2 regions of the Lysinibacillus sp. JK80 genome follow, and region 2 is predicted to be linked to the other one. Evidence: riboswitches for the same ligand, from Rfam matches in the RefSeq annotation. Region 2 holds a riboswitch; the other holds the start of a gene.
What was found. Region 2 has a riboswitch for preQ1 ahead of HXV90_RS12970 (QueT transporter family protein). Riboswitches for the same ligand answer to the same signal wherever they lie in the genome.
Positions count from the first base shown of each region.

Region 1: linked by a shared signal. The riboswitch ahead of queF (preQ(1) synthase) and the one ahead of HXV90_RS12970 (QueT transporter family protein) in region 2 are both predicted to bind preQ1.

Region 1 is NZ_CP058997.1:4,586,436-4,594,502, reverse strand. It holds gene HXV90_RS23090 (amino acid ABC transporter ATP-binding protein) at 1-231, shown strand, start outside; gene HXV90_RS23085 (S8 family serine peptidase) at 431-4,282, opposite strand; PreQ1 riboswitch class I at 4,592-4,638, shown strand; gene queF (preQ(1) synthase) at 4,764-5,264, shown strand; gene queC (7-cyano-7-deazaguanine synthase QueC) at 5,369-6,028, shown strand; gene queD (6-carboxytetrahydropterin synthase QueD) at 6,032-6,502, shown strand; gene queE (7-carboxy-7-deazaguanine synthase QueE) at 6,495-7,223, shown strand; gene HXV90_RS23060 (VUT family protein) at 7,265-7,804, shown strand; gene HXV90_RS23055 (MFS transporter) at 7,921-8,067, opposite strand, start outside.
Region 2 is NZ_CP058997.1:2,533,865-2,541,931, forward strand. It holds gene HXV90_RS12945 (TerC family protein) at 1-140, opposite strand, end outside; gene ilvA (threonine ammonia-lyase IlvA) at 430-1,692, shown strand; gene HXV90_RS12955 (ABC transporter ATP-binding protein) at 2,198-2,992, opposite strand; gene HXV90_RS12960 (ABC transporter permease) at 2,985-4,013, opposite strand; gene HXV90_RS12965 (ABC transporter substrate-binding protein) at 4,098-5,120, opposite strand; PreQ1 riboswitch class I at 5,442-5,486, shown strand; gene HXV90_RS12970 (QueT transporter family protein) at 5,493-5,975, shown strand; T-box leader at 6,044-6,243, shown strand; gene trpB (tryptophan synthase subunit beta) at 6,302-7,465, shown strand; gene HXV90_RS12980 (long-chain fatty acid--CoA ligase) at 7,509-8,067, opposite strand, start outside.

The DNA.
Region 1 (8,067 bases), 2.1 Mb from region 2:
CTCGATCCTGAGCTTGTGGGAGAGGTTTTAACAACCATGAAAGATTTGGCTGAAGAAGGAATGACTATGGTTGTTGTAACCCATGAAATGGGATTCGCAAAAGAGGTAGCTGATTGGATTGTCTATATGCATGATGGGAGAATTATTGAACGCGGCACACCTGAACAATTTTTCAATCATCCAAAAGAGGAGAGAACACGAGAATTTTTAACTGCAACAATGCTTAAATAAAACTAAAAGGTTCTGAACGGTAATGTTAGGATCTCTTATGGTTTTGCATTAAATATTCGATTACTAGATAAAGCTTGTACAGAAAAACTGTACATAGACTCGTTACAGCCAACCTTATCATGAGTAAGTGAAATTTAAATAGCAAAAGGAGAAATTGCAAAGCGCAATTTCTCTTTTTGCTGGAACGGTACTTATTTAATTATAACTCAACTTCGGTAACTTCATTATTACCGTTGCCATTGCCATTGCCATTACCATTGCCGTTGCCATTGCCATTGCCATTGCCATTACCATTGCCGTTGCCATTGCCATTGCCATTGCCATTACCATTGCCGTTGCCATTGCCATTGCCATTGCCATTGCCATTGCCATTACCATTGCCGTTGCCATTGCCATTGCCATTGCCATTGCCATTGCCATTGCCATTGCCGTTACCATTGCCCGGCTTTTCAACTAATACATCAAATGTTAATGTGTGGTCACCATACGTTGCTGTAATTGTCGTAGTACCTTGACCTTTACCTTTTACAGCCCCTGCTTTTACAGTAGCTATTTTATCATTTGCTACTTCGTAGGTTGCAAGCGTAGTAACATCTTTTTCTGTTGTTCTACCCTCAAAAGTAGTTACTTGAGTAATCTTAACCATAACCTCTTTACCTATTCTAGTTTCAACCTGAGCTTGGTCAATTTCTAGTGTTACGATTGGTGTTTCTACAACAGGTGCTTTTACTGTAACATTTACCGTAACTTCATGATCACCATATGAAATAGTAATCGTAGTCGTGCCCTCACCTACAGCAGTTACTAATCCATTTGCTATTGTTGCAACATTTTCATCTCCCACAACATAAGTTGCTTTTGAAGTTACATCTTCCTCTGTTGCTTCACCTTCTGGAGGAGTAGATGTCTCTGTTACCGTAAGTTGTGCAGATTCCCCAGCTGTTAGGTCTAGCTCAGTTGGATTGACAGAAAGTGTTACTTTTGGTTCAACTACATCTTTTTCAAATATTAGTGCTTCACCAACATTCCCAGCAGCGTCTTCAATTTTTACTGATACAGCATTAGTTTCTGTTGTTACTGGGAATGTGAAGCTACCGTCTTGATTTAATTCAAAAGGAACAGGCGCTTGTATTTCGCCATTCACAGTCGCAATATAGGAAGCTTTTAATTTATCATTTAAATTGTAGTTTAAACCATATAAATATAACTCTTCATTGTAGTCGATATACTTATCTGTTACCTTTCCTGTAGCGACACCTTCAGCTACTGAACCAGTAATTTCTGGTTTAGTCGTTTTCACGATAATTGGTCCAACATAATCGGAAACTACCCCTGATGCCGCAAGACCAGTAAAGTCAATAGTATAGAGACCATCGGGAATTGTTGTGGCAGGTTCTGTTCCCCATGGTTTGTATTGCCCAGCGATATTTAGCGTATAAGAGCCTTTTCCTAGCGCAGTACCTGCATGTAGATAACCGATGTAGCCATCACCATATTCTCCACCTTGAGGATTCATAATATCCCATAGCTCGATATAGTTAGTTGTTACATCGCCAGTTAATGTAAATGAAAGAACAGCTGAATCTTTCACGCCATCTCCATTAAAGGATAGGTCTGTTTCTGTAATCTTTAAATCTTTAATTTCAGTTACTGCCTCACTTCCAAAGTCAGCTGCGAATGGCAATGAAATTTCTGTAGCACCACCGCTGATGTGAATATACCCCAGTATTTCCGAGCCGTTTGGAGCTTTAGCTTGTGAAGCCGTTAATGTAAGATTTAACACTTGCTCACCAACTAGATTAAATGTTGGCTGGTCGACTGTAACAGTTGCATCACCAAATGATTTTGTCACATCAATTGATACATTATAATTACCGCCGTTCCCCTTTATATCTTTTACTAAAACTTGTTTCGTTACGGAAATATCCTGGTCTTTAAGTGATTGTGGACCAAAAGTAACTGTCCCTTTTAAGTTTTCTGAAACAGCTCCTGTTCCATCTAAAATTGCACTATCCAATGCATAGGCAAGAATTTCTGGATGTGCTGCAGCATAAGCATTTACACGACCTGCACCTTGAGAGAACACATCGTATTTTGTTTTATCTAAAACCTTTGCTGTATTAGAAAGCGCCACTTTTATGTCGAACGCATTCCAATCAGGATTTGCTTGTTTAAGTAATGCAACAATACCTGTAATATGCGGTGTTGCCATAGAGGTTCCTGTTTTACGATCATATGCCTCTGCATAATCTGCATTAGGGAAGTCCTTTTTATACATTGGAATCGTTGACATAATGTTTGTTCCAGGTGCACTTACATCTGGTTTAATATCAAAGTTTGGCGTAGATGGGCCACGGGAGCTTGAATCGTTTACTTCATCTCCCAGTGTCTTTGTGGAAGTAAATTGACTAAAGCTAACTTTTCCAGTTCCACCGGCTAATGCAGCACGAATTGCATTGCCATCCGTTTGGGACATATCAAATGTTGGTAGAAAAGCAAAGGAATCACCTAGGAATGTACCTGAAATATTAGGTGCATTTGTTCCACCAGCAAAGTTATGAATAATTGTGGCGACTGCTCCATTTGCCTTTGCATTCGCAATTTTATCAACAAATGCGATACTGCCACGAGAGATTAATGCCACTTTACCTTCTACATCAATTCCCTCATAGTCTTTTACTTCTCCGTTTCCAGGAATAGCAACTAGGTCAAATTCTCCTTGAAGCTGTGTTGCTAAATCCCTTCCAAAAGTTGTTCCCATTAATGGGAGCTGTTTTGTTAAGTTGTAGTCACCAACTGTAACATTCACTTCACCGTTATACATTGTTTCTGGATTTGTTGTGTTACCCACAGCAATTCCTAAACGAGCGGTTGCAGGCGTGCCCATTGTTCCTCGATTTGGGCCGGAGTTCCCTGTTGCAATTACTCCGATTGTTCCAGCCATCATTGCATTATTAATAGCAAATGAACCAGCGTCCGTTTCAGAGTTAGCCCCCCCACCAAGAGAAAGGTTGATTATGTCCATTTTTTCTGTTACAGCCGTTTCAATTGCTTTAACAATACCAGATGTAGCCCCACTTCCATATGCACCAAGAACACGGTAAGCATAAAGGTCTACTTTTGGAGCAATTCCTTTAATGCCGAAATTGTTAGCTCCAATTGCTGCAATGGTTCCAGCAACATGGGTACCGTGAGAAGTATAGAACGAGCTTCCCTTTTCATTAAATTCAGGTGTTCCAGCAGGACGCTCAGAAGGCAAGGTTTCCGATGCATCGTCATCTGCCCGAGGCTTTGTGTAAGTTGATGAATTTGGAATGAAGTTTTTCCCACCCTTGTAAATTCCAGCGAACTCAGGGTGATCTGCGTCAATACCAGTATCTAATACTGCTACCTTTATACCTTGTCCTTCAATTCCTTCATTCCAAAGCTGTTCGATGCCGAGGAAAGAAATACTTGTATTCATTTGAGCCTCTAGTTGATCTTCCTTAATCAGTTCTGATGATTTCATTGTATTATCTTCAGATGCGTAAACAATTGCATCAGGTTCAATTAATGTTATTCCTTCTATTGAAAGCAGCTTTGGGAGATCATTTGCTTTCACAGTTGCTGCAAAACCGTTTAAAACAGTATCAAATGTGTAGCCTTGAGTCATTTGAACATTTTTAGTAGCTAATTCTTTCTTAACTTGTGCTTGTTGAGATTTTACATTTGATCGAACTTCATTTGCTCGCGCATTAGAGAACTTTTGGCCTTTCAATTGGCTCATTCCTTGCTCTAGTGCCACAGGCTTTTCAGATAAATGTACGATGACTGCAACTTCTTGATTGCCTGATACATTTTGTAAGCTTTCGTGAAGAGTTGGACCATCTTTAGACAAGCTTAGCTGTTCAGCGATAGCCGCCTTTAATTGAAGTATACTTTCACTTTGGCTATCCTGCTTGAATGGCTTCGAATCTTCAGCATTAGCACTCGATAATGGAACCAATAGAAAAAGCACCATAACGAAAGCTATCATACTACTTAAAAACTTCGTAAACTTAAACTTTTTCAAATCTCATTTCTCCCTCCGCTCTTAATTATCACACTTTTCAGTTTAGTGTGATATTTCCAATTTATCACAGGTGAGATAATTCGAATATCGGAATATTGAAAAATCTCAAAATATTGATAATTAGTATTACTTTGTTAAAAATGGATTAATTCTATTTTCCTAGTAATTTAATAAAAAAGTAGAACTTTCAAATGAGTATTGACTTACAGTGATTCATACTTTTTATCATTTAAGAGTTTTATAAAAAATCCATTTGACGTCCTGTATTATTTTTTGTACGATATTGAAGAAAAGAATGCCCGGACTAGAACGGGAGAGGTTCATAGCTGATACCCTCTATAAAAAACTATGGAAACATGACAATATGCCATGTCCATATCGGACGTGGCTTTTTTTATCTGTTTACTTATGTTTTAAATAGAATGATTGGTGATGCCTCTCTTGAAAAGTGTTGGGAAACATTTTACAAGGAGGTTTTTTTATGTCTGGCAGAAGTCATGAAGAAGGATTAAAGGATTTGACCCTATTAGGTAATCAAGGTACAAAGTATTCCTATGATTATGCACCTGAGGTATTAGAGGCAGTGGATAATCTTCATGCTAATCGAGATTATTTTGTTAAGTTTAATTGCCCAGAGTTTACCAGTTTATGTCCGCTTACAAGTCAGCCGGATTTTGCAACGATGTACATTTCATATATCCCAGATAAAAAAATTGTTGAAAGTAAATCTCTAAAGTTGTATTTATTCAGTTTTAGAAATCACGGCGATTTCCATGAAGATTGCGTGAATATCATTATGAATGATTTAATTGCATTACTTGATCCAAGATATATAGAGGTTTGGGGGAAATTTACTCCACGTGGGGGTATCTCGATTGATCCATGGTGTAACTATGGGAAGCCAGGAACTAAATACGAAGAAATCGCCAATTATCGTTTAATGAACCACGATCTTAACCCAGAAAAAATTGATAATCGATAAATGAAGCAAGACAGAGGTTTTTAGCTACCCTCTTAAAAAAACTAAGAAGAAAGCAGCACTTTTTCTTAGAGTGCTGTTTTTTCGATATAAGGGAGTCTTTATAGATGAAAAAGGAAAAAGCAATTGTAGTATTTAGTGGAGGTCAGGACAGCACAACTTGTTTGTTCTGGGCAAAAGAACGCTTTGAAGAGATTGAGGCAGTAACTTTCGATTATGGTCAAAGGCATCGTCTTGAAATTGACTGTGCGAAGGTGATAACAGAGGAGCTTGGTATCAAGCATCACATACTTGATATGTCTCTCCTGAATCAACTTGCTCCGAATGCATTGACACGACAAGACATAAAGGTGAAGGACGGAGAAAATGGTGAGCTCCCATCGACTTTTGTGCCTGGCCGCAATCTCCTTTTTCTTTCATTTGCGGGCGTTTTAGCGAGCCAAGTAGGGGCAAAGCATATTGTAACAGGTGTTTGTGAAACTGATTTTAGTGGATATCCGGATTGCCGAGATGTCTTTATTAAATCCTTAAATGTAACGTTAAATTTATCGATGGATGATTCCTTTGTGATTGATACACCCTTGATGTGGCTGAATAAGGCACAAACATGGGAATTAGCTGATCAGCTTGGGGCACTTGAGTTTGTACGACAAAGAACGTTGACTTGCTATAACGGTGTCATAGCAGATGGATGTGGTGAATGCCCAGCATGTAAATTGCGAAATAAAGGGCTTGATGAGTATTTAAGTTATAGGAAGGAGTCTTAAGGCATGTCAGATTTTAAAATCGTTGAGAGACTCCAGAGAATTGATGTGGATATTCAAAGAAATCAATTGAAATATCATGCAAAGCGTGTTCTCATAAGCAAAGAATTTACCTTCGATGCTGCCCATCATCTACATCATTATGAAGGGAAATGTAAAAATCTACATGGGCATACCTATCGAGCTATATTAGGACTGAGTGGCTACACAGATGAACGTGGTTTGATGATTGATTTCGGCGATATAAAAGAAATATGGAAACATAAAATAGAGATTCATTTGGATCACCGTTATTTAAATGAAACGCTTCCACTCATGAATACGACGGCAGAGAATATTGTTGTTTGGATTTACGAAAAGTTGACTGAGGCCTTGCTTGATGAAGGATATAACGGTGTACGTGTAGAGTTTATCAGGCTTTACGAGACTCCAACAAGCTATGCAGAAGCTAGAAGGGAGTGGATGGAAGTTGAGTAAAGTACCTGTTATCGAGATTTTTGGGCCAACGATTCAAGGAGAGGGTATGGTCGTTGGCCAGAAGACAATGTTTGTAAGAACTGCGGGCTGCGATTATTCCTGTTCTTGGTGTGATTCATCGTTTACGTGGGATGGCAGTGGAAAGCACCTTATTGTCCAAATGACAGCGGAAGAGATTTGGTCTGAGTTGAAACGTTTAGGGGGCAATGGTTTTTCATTTGTCACAATTTCAGGCGGCAATCCTGCACTCAATCCGAATCTAGCAGAGCTTATTGCCATTTTAAAAGAAAATGACATAAAAATCGGGGTAGAAACACAGGGGAGTAGGTGGCAAAAATGGATGTATGAGATTGATGAACTGACAATATCTCCAAAGCCACCTAGTTCTGGAATGACCACAGACTACTCGGTGCTCTCTTATATCTTCGAAAAACTTAAAGATCGGAACAGCAATCACCATGTATCCCTCAAAATAGTCGTTTTTAATCAAGAGGATTACGATTATGCTAAACAAATTCACCATCGATATCCAATGATTCCTTTTTATCTTCAAGTCGGTAATGATGATCTCACGGCAACTGATAATTCACAATTAATGATGGATTTATTGGATAAATATCGTGCACTGATTGATAGAGTAATGAAGGATGAGGATTTAAGAGATGTTAAAGTACTGCCACAGTTACATGCCCTTGTGTGGGGAAATAAAAGAGGTGTATAGTGTGCCATTACAAAAATTAAATTTACTTGAGGAGTAATAGTTTGAGAATATTATTTTATTTATTATCTATTGTTATTGCTAATGTGGTAACGGCAGCATTTGCACCATTCCATTTTGGTATGTTTATTGTTCCAATGGGAACGCTTTTAATTGGGGCCACCTTTATTTTTCGGGATCTAGTACAAAATAAATATGGTAGAAAAAAGACGTATTTATTTATTATTACAGCTTTAATTTTATCAGCTGTGGTGTCATTCCTACTAGGTGATACACTTTTAATTGTGGTAGCCTCAGCACTATCATTTGTTGTCGCAGAAACGGCCGATACTGAAATTTATACTCGATTAAAATTACCAATGGCTTGGCGTGTGTTCTACAGTGGTATTGTTGGAGGATTTCTAGATTCTGCAATTTTCGTAGTAATCGGCTTAAGTCCACTTGGTGCCAATATATTGCCATGGGAAGCGGTACCTGCCGCCATTTTGGGGCAAATTATTGTGAAGACGATTATACAAATGATTGGCGCAATTATTTTAAATAAAGTTGGGCCAATGAAAGAAAAATATATTATTCCAGAATAATTATTCCTTATTATGAAGATACGGATCACAAGTAAGCTTTTTAAAAACAGGCCCATTCGCTTTATTCGAATGGGTCTGTTTGATTTATATTCTTTCTAAGGTACCTCTTGCATTTTTTATGCTGTTTTCTTTTGTTTAAGGTCTAAATGATAACTAAAGAAAGTTAGTAGACTTGCACTGACGGCAACTATACCACCGACCCATGTGACATTCATCAAATTTCCTTGATGATATACAATGCCGCCTAATGCAGACCCAAAAGC
Region 2 (8,067 bases):
TTATCTGCCGACAGCAAACCTTCTATAATAATTAATGAGGATATTAGTCCCCAGGAGACAGGGTCCATTAGTACTTCTTGCCACATCGCCAAATCAAAAAACTTCCAATATGTTGATAAAATTCCTTGAATGATTTCCACTACATACCCTCCTACTTGTCCTAAGCTAATCTAGTATATGCTTGACCATTTTTGTTATGAGAGTAGTATTTTTTAGAATTGAAACAACAGATTTTCTCCCCTTAAATTGAGCTAATTCTAGGTCTGAGACATTGCTTCTTTATAAAATAATTAGCTATATCAAGATAAAACGCTTACATCATAAAATAGACACGGAAAATTTAGAATTTACTAAAAATTAATCACAAAAAGCAAATAAAGTGTGCTATCATAGATAAATGTTTTAAACGTATAACGGAGGATGAATACTATGGAAGTTGCTGATACTAGAACCGTGCAAGTGGAGAATGTCCTGATTGCACATCATTTTTTAAAAGATGTAGTTGTGCACACACCACTACAAAAAAACGACTATTTATCCGAGAAATACGGAGCTAATATTTATATTAAACGCGAAGATTTACAGCATGTACGCTCATTCAAGCTTCGTGGTGCCTATTATAAAATTAAAAAAATCGAGGATGAAGCGCGCGATGCTGGGGTTGTCTGTGCAAGTGCAGGCAATCATGCACAAGGTGTAGCTTATGCCTGTGCCCAATTAAAAATTCAAGCAAGCATTTTTATGCCACAAACAACACCGAAGCAAAAAATAGACCAAGTACGTATGTTTGGACGTGAATATGTGGAAATTATTTTAGCAGGAGATACATTCGATGATTCTGCTGAAAGCGCGTTGAGCTATTGTGAAGAGCATGGTAAAATCTTCATTCATCCATTTGATGATTTTGATGTCATTGCTGGTCAAGGAACGGTAGCGGTAGAAATTATGAATGATATGGAGGAGCCAATCGACTACGTATTCGGAAGTATTGGCGGTGGTGGCTTAATGTCAGGCGTGTCTGCCTACATTAAAAATCTCTCTCCTGCTAGTAAAATTATTGGTGTGGAGCCTGCTGGTGCTGGTAGTATGAAGGCTGCCTTTGCTGAAGGTGGCGCAGTTGCTCTTGATTGGATTGATAAATTCGTTGATGGTGCTGCAGTAAAATGCGTCGGTCATCATACTTATGATGTTTGCCGTCGCTATTTAGATGATATTGTTCTTGTACCTGAAGGCAAGGTATGTACGACCATTCTAGATCTATATAATAAACATGCGATTATCGCTGAGCCTGCAGGAGCATTATCAGTGGCAGCTCTTGATTTTTATAAAGAAGAAATTAAAGGTAAGTCAGTCGTTGTCATCATCAGTGGTGGGAATAATGACATTGGACGAATGCAGGAGATTAAAGAAAAGTCACTTATACACGAAGGATTACTTTACTACTTCATCGTCAGCTTCCCTCAGCGTGCCGGAGCATTACGTCAATTCCTCACTAGTGTACTTGGACCAAACGATGACATTACTACCTTTGAATATACCAAGAAAAATAATAAAGAAAGTGGCCCTGCACTAGTCGGCATTGAGTTAGGTGATCGTGCTGAATATGAAGGACTACTTGCCCGAATGGATGAATTCGGCTTCAAATACAAAGAAGTAAACAACGATATTCAACTATTTGGTTTACTCGTTTAAAATGAAGAGCCTCACTTCTCTGAAAGTGAGGCTTTTTTATGCGATAAAATTTATTGATCGTTTAATTTCCCTAAATAAAAATTATTAAAACTAGTTGATGTTGAAAAAACAATATCGTCTGCGGGAAGAGACATTCTGGCTAGGCGAGAGATTGATATCTGTTCCGCCAGCGTCCAGGTGGCGTCTGATGAGCCGCTAAATCCCCTAAGGGGCAACTCCTCTCCAATCAACCCTTTTAAAACTGTGCCCTTTCATTTTCTATCATACTAACAATGTGGAAAAACGATGTGTGACAACGCCCTCCATAAAGAGTAGTGAGGACCTTTGCTAAATTAATGAGCTGGATTGGAAGGCTACTAGACTCCCATAAGATAGATCGGCACCCCCCACACATGAAATTAGGGAACCTGCAACGGTCATTCATTTACACCATTCATAAAAACACTATGGATGAAATTTTTTACACTATGGAAAACGCCCATACAAGTGTATGAGCGTTTCGATATTAACCTAATAGAGCACGGTCTGAATTCATTTTTTCCCCACGAATACGTTCAAACTCGGACATTAAATCAGGAATTGTTAATTCATGTTTGCGATCTTCACCAACTTCTAAAATGATTTGGCCTTTGTCCATCATAATAAGACGATTCCCTAAATCTAATGCTTGCTGCATATTGTGCGTTACCATTAATGTCGTTAAATTATCTTTTTCCACTAAATACTTCGTAATATGGGTAATTAATTCTGCACGTGATGGATCAAGTGCAGCTGTATGTTCATCTAGCAATAAAATAGATGGCTTTGTGAAGGTAGCCATTAAGAGCGACAAAGCTTGACGTTCCCCACCTGAAAGTAAACCTACCTTAGCAGAAAGACGATTCTCAAGATTCAAACCAAGCATCGCTAGTGATTCTTTAAAAAATTCACGACGCTTTTTGTCCACACCATTGCGTAGTCCTCTATGCTTATTTCGAGAGTATGCTAATGCTAGATTTTCTTCAATTGTCATCGTAGGTGCAGTTCCTGCCATTGGGTCCTGGAAGACACGCCCAATGTATTGAGAGCGTTTATATTCAGGCAAACTTGTCACATCATTACCATCAATCAATACTGTACCGAAATCGGGTGTTAAAGCACCTGAAATCATATTCATCATCGTTGATTTACCTGCACCATTACTACCTATAATTGTCACAAAATCACCGGGCTTTAAATGTAGGTTTATCTCCGCAAGTGCAATCTTCTCATCAGGTGTTCCTTCATTAAATACCTTATTAATACCATGTAATTTAAGCAAGGCCATTACCTCCCTGCTCTACTTTTTTTACTTGTGAAAGTTCTGCAGCACGTTTAGCTTTACGTTTACGTTCTTTACTCTTATTAATAAATTGCGGTAAGATCAGCGCCAAAATAACGATAATCGCTGTAATTAATTTCATGTCTCCTGAATCAAGGAAATCTACACGTAATGCTAAAGCTAATATAATACGATAAATGATGGCTCCTGCAATAACTGCAAACGTTGTACGGATAATAGTTTTAGTCCCAAAAATAGCTTCACCAATAATAACGGATGCGAGACCGATCACAATCATACCAATCCCCATACTAACATCAGAGAACTTCGAGTATTGTGCGATTAAAGCTCCAGAAAATGCGACAAGCGCATTGGAAAGACCTAGCCCCAAAATGATAAGTGTGTCTGTATTTGCAGAGAAGCTGCGAATCATTCGTTTATTATCACCAGTTGCTCGGATAGCTAGCCCAACCTCTGTCTTTAAGAACCAGTCTGCTATTAACTTAATTAAAATCGTGATGATTAATACAACAATCAGCACACTCCATGTACCTGGTACATGCTGAAAGCCTATGCTTTTTAATAGGTTATTGATAGCATCATCGATCCCTAAATTACTCCAAAAAGATTGAAACTTTGAAAAGATTGTTTCAGAGTTTAGTAGTGGAATATTCGGGCGACCTATCGTATTTTCTGCAGTTAACCCCATGATACGTAGATTAATCGAGTATAAAGCAATCATCATTAAAATTCCTGATAAAAGCGGATTAATCTTTCCTTTCGTGTGAAGAATTCCTGTCATACATCCAGCAATAAATCCAGCAACAATTGCCACTAAAGTCGCTAAGATTGGGTGGTAGCCAAGCAAAACCATTGTTGCTGCAGTTGCCGCCCCTGTTACAAAGCTTCCATCAACCGTTAAATCCGGAAAATCTAACACCCGAAATGTTAAATATACACCAAGTGCCATAATTGCATAGATGATTCCTTGCTCCACTGCGCCAAATAATGCTAAAAACATCGTTGAATCATCTCCTAAATCTCTTTATTATTTATATCACTTGTAAAATGAAGATAAAGCGGGGATAGTGCACCCCGCTTCGTTTTACTGTTCTAGAATTTCGGCACCCCAAGAATCTTTAATTTCGATGCCTAAATCATCTGCAACTTTTTTATTGATTAATAATTTCAGATTTTGTGGGTATTGTGCTGGTGTATCGGCAGGTGTCGCTTCACCTTTTAAAATTTTCACAGCCATTTGACCTGCTTCATAACCGATATCGAAATATTCAAAACCATAAGCGGCTAAACCGCCACGTGCTACAGAATCTAGTTCTCCTACAATTAATGGTAATTTATTCGTATTGGCAACATCAATTACCGATTCTAATGCAGAAACAACTGTGTTATCAGTAATAATATAGAAAGCGTCTACTTTACCAATTAGAGACTCTGTCGCTTGTTTTACATCCGCTGAAGTAGATGCTGATGCTTCTACCACCGCTAAACCTTGTTCGTCCATAACCTTTTTCACTTCTGAAACTTGTGCAACTGAGTTTTGCTCACCCGCATTGTAGACCATCCCTACTTTTTTCGCACCAAGTTCTTTTAGGAATGCTACAGTTTTAGAAATCGTTTCTGGATGTAAATCGATTGTGCCTGTAATATTTTTCCCTGGCTTCTCCATTGAGTCAATTAGCTGTGCACCAACAGCATCTGTAACAGATGTAAAAATAATTGGAATATCACTTGTTGCTGTTGCAGCGGCTTGTGCAGAAGGTGTAGAGTTTGCAAAAATTAAATCTACGTTTGCACTTACTAGATTGTTAGCAATCGTTGTGTTAAGGCTATTATCTCCCTGTGCAATTTGTGGATCGTAGTCAACTTTTAAACCAGCATCTTCAATTGCTTTTTTAAAGCCTTCCGTTGCTGCGTTTAACGATGGATGCTCAACAATTTGAGTAATCCCGATTTTATATGTTTTATCATCTGCATTTCCGCTCTCACTTGCATTGTTTTTTTCATTTCCTTTTGAATCTGCTGTACCTGAGCCACCGCTACCACAAGCAGCAAGAAGCAACACTAATCCAAAAAGAAGGAATGACAACTTCTTTACATTGCTTTTCACAAATAATCCCCCCGATTATATTCTCGAATATCTATCGCACTTTATCCAAACAAAGTGTGAATGTATCGCTATATTATCGTTATTATCGAGCTCCGTCAACAACATTATGAATGTTCTGACTTTTAAAAGTGACAAAATATTTTAGTTTTTCATTTAATTTGGCGCTTTAAACCGCTAAACTACGCTGTTTTAGTTAATCGATTTCTTTTTTCAACATAGTAAAAAATATTTATGACAATTTTGCGACGATAGGACATTATAGACAAAGTCTGACATTTGACTTCTACTAGATATCTATAATAGAATATTTACTTGTGTGAAAGCACCGTGGTTCGTAACCATCCCACGAAAAAAAACTAAGGAGAAATGAATATGAAGATAAAATTTTTAGCAGCAAGTGGTATCATTGCGGCTCTATATATAGCTGTAACCATGCTTGTTGCCCCATTTGGTTTTACAGAGGTACAGTTCCGAGTATCTGAGATGTTTAACCATTTAGTGGCCTTTAATCCACGCTTTGCCGTAGGGATTATTATTGGTGTATTGATCTCTAATCTCTTTTCACCACTTGGCATTTACGATTTAGTTTTTGGTGTAGGTCATTCAATGATTACTCTTGGCCTGTTTATTTTAATCTGTAAATTTGTCAAAAATATTTGGGCACGTTTAATTATTAATACATTGCTCTTTACATGTACTATGTTTATCATTGCCTTTGAGCTGAACTTGGCTTTAGAGTTGCCATTTTTCTGGACTTGGCTAACAGTCGCGGCGGGTGAATTTGTTGTATTAGCTGTAGGTGCACCGATTATGTATGTTTTAAACAAACGCCTTCACTTTAAAAATTTGATTTAACTGACGGATCTTTTTAGATTCGTCTTTTTTCTTGACACTATTCTGAAAATACTCTACAATTCTTTCTAATAAATGCAAGGAAGAAGAGTAGTAGCAAGCATTGTTACTTTTAGAGAGCTGGTGGTTGGTGCAAACCAGTAGTACAGACTTGTGAATGGACTTCAGAGCAGCCTTATCAAATGTAAGGCCGTTTCGCTCCCCGTTACCGGAGCAGGAAAGCGCGCAAAAATTGCGAATGAAGGTGGCACCACGGTTACTCGTCCTTTTTATGAGGGATTGGAGTGGCTTTTTTTTTGGAAAAATTAGCATAGAGGAGTCGAGTTAAGATGAGTACAGTAGTAGAAAAAAAGGGATATTTCGGTGAATTTGGTGGAAGCTTTGTTCCAAAGGAGCTTCAAAATGTTTTAAATAGACTAGATGAGAATTTTCAAAAGTATAAAGAGGATGATGATTTTAAGCAAGAATTAGATTACTATTTCCGTGAATATGTCGGTCGTAAATCCCCTCTTTATTTTGCAGAGAATTTAACAAAGCAATTAGGTGGCGCAAAAATCTATTTAAAACGTGAAGACCTTAACCACACAGGCTCCCATAAAATCAATAATGTATTAGGACAAATCTTACTAGCTAAACGTATGGGAGCAAATCGCGTGATTGCCGAAACAGGGGCAGGTCAACATGGTGTAGCAACAGCTACAGCGTGTGCCATGTTTGGAATGGATTGCACGGTTTATATGGGCTTGGAAGATACAAAACGCCAGGCATTGAACGTATTTCGCATGGAACTTCTCGGAGCGAAAGTTGTAGCTGTCGATAAAGGGCAAGGCCGCTTAAAGGATGCAGTAGATGAGGCATTCGCTGATTTAGTAGAAAACTATGAAACAACCTTCTATTTATTAGGCTCAGCAGTTGGACCACATCCCTTCCCATCAATGGTTAAACATTTTCAATCAGTGATTAGCCGCGAAAGTCGTGAACAGATTTTAGAAAAGGAAGGAAAGCTGCCGACAGCTGTTCTTGCCTGTGTAGGAGGCGGTAGTAATGCCATTGGGGCATTTGCTGATTATATTGCAGACGAAGATGTTCGTCTTATTGGAATAGAGCCAGACAAAGCTGCTACCTTAAACGAAGGAACACCAGGAGAGCTACACGGCTTCAAATGTTTAGTACTTCAGGACGCAGAAGGTAACCCACTCCCTACCTATTCAATAGCAGCTGGTTTAGATTATCCAGGTGCGGGGCCTGAGCATAGCCATTTGAAAACAATCGGTCGTGCTGAGTATGTGACCGTGACAAATGAAGAAGTTTTAGATGCCTTCCAAGTACTTTCTAAGGTTGAAGGTATTATTCCTGCCCTTGAAAGCTCACATGCAGTCGCACATGCTCTAAAATTAGCACCAACTTTATCATCTGAGGAAAGCATTATTATTAATATTTCTGGTCGTGGCGATAAAGACGTTGAACAAGTCTTCCACATGCTAACTAAATAACTCAAAAAAGAGCGACTTCCATTTACGGAAATCGCTCTTTTACCTATACCAATGATTTAGGATAAATTTCTGCTACATTATCTCGCAGCTTCGCTTTCAGGAATTTTCCGACAGATGTCTTTGGAATTTCTTCTAGAAAGACGACTGCATCTGGTACCCACCACTTGGCAAATTGATTTTCTAAAAAAGCAAGAAGCTCTGGTTCAGTTACTGATTGTCCCTCTTTCAATACAACGCAAGCTAATGGACGCTCCTGCCATTTAGCATGGGGCATGGCAATGACAGCCGCTTCTAAAACGGCATCATGAGTCATCAGCGCATTTTCCAAATCAACAGAGGAAATCCATTCCCCACCTGATTTAATAAGATCCTTCGTACGGTCAGTAATTTTAATAAAGCCATCTGCTGTTCGTACAGCAATATCACCAGTATATAACCAACCATCTCGATAGGCATCTGCTGTTCGCTCATCACGATAGTATTCGTTGGAAATCCATGGGCCTTTTAAACGTAATTCCCCCATTGTTTCGCCATCCCAAGGTACCTCACCCGCCTCATTAATAATACTAGATTCGATACCTGCCATTGTCATCCCTTGCATC